2 regions of the Ruminiclostridium papyrosolvens DSM 2782 genome follow, and region 2 is predicted to be linked to the other one. Evidence: riboswitches for the same ligand, from Rfam matches in the RefSeq annotation. Region 2 holds a riboswitch; the other holds the start of a gene.

Region 1 (2,463 bases), 130 kb from region 2:
CTTTTAGAGTTAAGTATAAACGGAAGACTGTCAGACGATGAGTTTGAAAGAAGAAACAATAGGTTCAATCAGGAGATTGATAAACTGAATATGAGGTTAAAGGAACTTGATGAGGATGAATTGAGAAACAAAGAAATAACCTATTCAGTTGAAACCCTGAGAAAAGTAATTGCAAAGGAAATTAATTACGAGGAGGGACTGGACAATAAACTAATTGAGTCATTACTGGAAAAGATTGAAGTATATAATACAAATAAAAAAAATGAAGTAGATTTGAAAGTATATTTCAAAGTATTGACAAAACCCTTTGATTATAAGATATTACGAGAGAGAAAGAATACTTCTGTTTGTTCCTCACAATACATATGATAAGGGCTGATATTGAAACAGAAATAGCTCCTTTGGTTGGAACTGAAAAGCAATCTGAAGAGTTAGTATCATATTTGCTAAAAGAGTTTGAAAATGATACCGGCAAGTTATGGGACTCAAACATATTCGGAAAGTCTCTTCATGAACTGGTAAATGAGGGATTGCAGAACAAGCTGTTCAGAATGCCGGAGGATGCACAGCTTAAACTTCAGGAAACCTTGCAGAAAATAATAAATGAGGGCAGCGGCGGATTGATATGTATTATACTGTAGCTCACATTAAACATAAATAACAAAAAAAGATGATTCAAGGTAAAGAATCATCTTTTTTGGCATATTAATATTTATAAAGAGTACCCTGTCTGGCAATATATTTACGTAAGGGTTTATACAAAGCAGATATAATAACTGATGTAATTATTAACTCAGGCACCATGTACTGACCGTTGTATATAAGAGAATAAAGGTAAATGTTCATTCCTTTGGGAGCATATGTATACCAAAGAATGATTCCTGAAAGAAAGTGAAACACAAATCTTCCCAGCATTGCTAAAGACGTACTTAAAAGTATGAAAAATAAATTTTTCTTGAATATTCCGGCAAGGCCAAGACATCCGAAGGCGAAAATATAGTCAAGAAATATGCCAAGGGGATGGTAAGAAAAATGTGTTCCAAGAGCAAATTGCAGAAAACCGTGAACAAGTCCCACAAGAATACCACGCTTTGTACCCCAACGAATGGCAAAAATAATTATTGGAACCATGCTTCCCAGTGTTACAGAGCCTCCATAGGGCATTTCATATTTAATAAAACTGAGAATCTGTGCAAGAGCTATAAAAACTCCTGCCTCCACCAATACTCTGGTAGACATTTTATTCATAATAGGTATCCAGTCCTTTCCATAACAAAATATAAAAATGCCATACCTGATGGAAAGCGCAGAGTATGACATAATAAATTTCCTACGCTGGCATTACCCAGATCAGGTACATGGGTTTTAAGTAAAACATACTTATCTCAGCCGAATTATTTTCCAGCTCCCCTTTAATATTTAAATTTTTTAATAAAAGTGATTATAGCAGATAGTAAAACAACTATCAACCTTTAAAATTATCCGTTGGTTTATAAAATATTGGCAAACATCGAACAAATGTTTGCATTTGTTTTGCTATTTGGTATAATAGTAAAGGCGGTAAAAGTGTTTAGGATAAAATTAATATATAGTTAAAATATAACATTTATGAAAAAGGTGTTTTAAATGATAAGGGATAATATTTTTATAAAAGGTGCACGTGAACATAATCTAAAAAATGTAGATGTTGAGATACCAAGAGATAAATTTGTTGTTATAACAGGATTAAGCGGTTCAGGTAAGTCTTCTCTCGCCTTTGATACTATTTATGCGGAAGGTCAGCGAAGGTATGTTGAATCACTGTCCTCCTACGCAAGGCAGTTTCTGGGTCAGATGGACAAGCCGGACGTAGACTATATTGACGGTTTGTCTCCTGCAATATCAATAGATCAGAAGACAACCAGCAGAAACCCAAGGTCAACCGTAGGAACTGTAACGGAAATTCACGATTACCTAAGGCTTTTGTATTCAAGGATAGGAATTCCCCATTGCCCAAAGTGCGGCAAGGAGATTGCACAGCAAACTGTTGACCAGATGGTAGACCAGATTATATCTATTGAAGAAGGAGCGAGAATACAACTCCTTGCTCCTGTGGTAAGAGGCAGAAAAGGGGAATACCATAAGCTTATAGAGGATGCCAAAAAAGATGGTTTTGTCAGGCTTAGAGTAGACGGACAAATAGTAGATATAAATGACGAGATTAAACTGGATAAAAACAAAAAGCACAACATTGAGATTGTTGTTGACAGGCTTGTAATGCGTGGAGATATACAGAAAAGACTTGTTGATTCATTGGAAACAGTACTTCGCTTAAGCGGTGGTATAGTTATAGTAGATATAGTCGGTAAAGAAGAGCTTCTGTTCAGTCAGAATTTTGCATGCAGTGATTGCGGAATCAGTATAGAAGAACTTGTACCAAGGATGTTTTCCTTTAACAATCCCTTTGGAGCATGCCAGACATGT
Region 2 (2,463 bases):
GTATATGGAGGGAGAAGGACAATCCACTCCTGCTGAATATTATGTTAAAGGAAATGTTCCACAATACATTATAAATGACATTGCAGCCTTTATAAAGAAATAATACTAGCTTAAGAATTCAAAAAATGGGAACACTTCGTTATATACAACTAACGGAGTGTTTCTTTATGTATTTAATCAACAGAATTTTTAACCCCGAAATATATCAGGGAAGATATAGACGTAGAGGCTATTTTGAGGGCTGGTATTTTAAAATAATTGATAAAAATGCTAAAAATATTTATGCGGTTATTCCCGGTGTGTCAAAAACCAAAAGCGACAAGCATGCTTTTATACAGATAATTGATGGGGTTTCAGGGAAAACACTTTACAAAAGGTTTTCAATCAGTGACTTTTCATATTCTGTAAAAGACTTTCATATTTCCATAAAAGACAATCACTTCGACAGAAATGGTTTCTCTATTAATATAAAGGATGAGGGCTTCAATTTAAGAGGTAAAATAGGTTATACAGAGGTGGTTCCGTTTCCCAAAACTATATTTAATCCGGGTATTATGGGGCCTTTTTCTTTTATACCCTTTATGGAATGTTATCACGGAATTGTAAACATACATTGCGAGATTGAAGGATTTTTATGTATCAATGGCAAGGATACGGATTTTACCGGAGGTTACGGGTATCTTGAAAAGGACTGGGGAACTTCTTTTCCAAAGTCTTGGATTTGGCTTCAATGCAATCATTTTAAATCGGAAAATACTTGTCTTATGTTTTCTATTGCATCCATACCATGGTTGACCTCAAGTTTTGACGGTTTGATTTCATTTTTAAAGTTTGGAGATGATTTTTTTAGGTTTGCCACTTATACCGGAGCTAAAATTAAGAAGCTATCTTATGTAAATAACATTCTTGAAATTGTTGTGGAAGATTCAAAGAATATACTTTCAATAAAAGCTTCAGTAGCAAGGGGAGGAGTTTTAAAGGCTCCGAAAAACGGTATGATGGATATAGATATAACCGAAAGTATAACATCTCAGGTAGACGTTATTTTGCAAGATAAAAAGGGTAATATTATTTTTTCAGATAAGGGTAATAATACGGGATTGGAACTGGCAGGGGACTTCTTACAATTTGAAACGGAAAATTAAATCTTTACCCATTTATTATATTATGATAAAATTTAATAGTAACAGTTGCGGGGGAACCATTTTGGTTGAGAAGGTAAAACCTGACCCTTGGAACCTGTCGGTTAACACCGGTGTAGGGAAGCAAAATATTATCAGAAATTTTAGAAGAGATTTTGATAAATGCCGCTTACCTTACAAAGGTGAGCGTTTTTTTATTGGAAAAGTTTATAGCAGTGACTTGTGGGGGGACCAATTTTTGGTTGAGAAGGTAAAACCTGACCCTTGGAACCTGTCGGTTAATACCGGTGTAGGGAAGCAAATACGATTAATTATTGTATAGGTTAAAGGTGCTTTCCTGTTTGAGGGCATCTTTTTGTATGTTTTTACCATTCCAAAGGTCAAGTGGTACAAATACCCCTTTCAGATTAAGGAGGTGTAGCAATTAATGAAAAAAGTACTAACAGTTGCAGGTTCTGATTGCAGCGGAGGAGCAGGAGTTCAGGCAGACTTAAAGACCTTTGCTGCTCATGGTGTTTATGGAATGAGTGTTATTGTGTCGGTGGTAGCAGAGAATACGTGCCGGGTTATTGATATTCAGGACATAACACCTGATATGATTAAAAAACAGATGGATGCAGTTTTTGAAGACATAACACCCGATGCTGTAAAAGTAGGTATGCTGTCAGGCAGAGAGTGTATGGAAGCTGTTGCTGAAAAATTGGATAATTATAAGCCTGAAAACGTAGTTATCGACCCTGTAATGATTGCAAAAGGCGGGCATGCCCTGATGAAAGAAGATGCTTTGGAGTTTTTTATAAAAAGATTGATACCACTGGCGGGTATGCTTACTCCTAACATACCTGAGGCGGAGGCAATAACAGGAATGGAGATAACTACCTCAGAGGATATGAAAAAGGCAGCTGTCAGCATATACCGCATGGGTGCAGGAAGTGTCCTTATAAAAGGCGGACATTTGAAGGGAGATGCGGAGGATATACTTTATGACGGAAAAGAATTTTACATATATTCAACTAAAAGAATTCAGACAAAAAATACCCATGGAACAGGGTGTACATTTTCCTCTGCCATAGCCTCAAACCTTGCCTTGGGACTGCCTTTTCCAACAGCAGTCGAAAAAGCAAAAGAATACGTCACAATGGCAATTGAACATTCCCTGGAAATCGGAAAGGGGCATGGTCCCACACATCATTTATATGGAGTTTATAAAAACGGATTAAATAATTGGAGGTCACTATGAATTACAAAACACAGATGGAAGCAGCAAAAAAAGGTATTATTACAAAAGAAATGAGGATTGTTGCACAGAAAGAGTCAATGG

What was found. A riboswitch is a leader RNA that binds a small molecule or an ion and turns the genes downstream of it on or off. The one in region 2 is predicted to bind thiamine pyrophosphate.
Region 1: another riboswitch for thiamine pyrophosphate. It lies ahead of thiT (energy-coupled thiamine transporter ThiT); the one in region 2 lies ahead of thiD (bifunctional hydroxymethylpyrimidine kinase/phosphomethylpyrimidine kinase).

The regions. Positions count from the first base shown of each region.
Region 1 is NZ_CP119677.1:3,162,293-3,164,755, reverse strand. It holds gene P0092_RS14180 (recombinase family protein) at 1-369, shown strand, start outside; partial or broken gene P0092_RS14175 (sporulation stage IV protein A) at 357-641, shown strand; gene thiT (energy-coupled thiamine transporter ThiT) at 706-1,248, opposite strand; TPP riboswitch at 1,310-1,422, opposite strand; gene uvrA (excinuclease ABC subunit UvrA) at 1,627-2,463, shown strand, end outside.
Region 2 is NZ_CP119677.1:3,028,645-3,031,107, reverse strand. It holds gene P0092_RS13530 (alpha/beta hydrolase family protein) at 1-103, shown strand, start outside; gene P0092_RS13525 (tocopherol cyclase family protein) at 168-1,145, shown strand; TPP riboswitch at 1,185-1,282, shown strand; TPP riboswitch at 1,357-1,456, shown strand; gene thiD (bifunctional hydroxymethylpyrimidine kinase/phosphomethylpyrimidine kinase) at 1,570-2,382, shown strand; gene thiC (phosphomethylpyrimidine synthase ThiC) at 2,379-2,463, shown strand, end outside.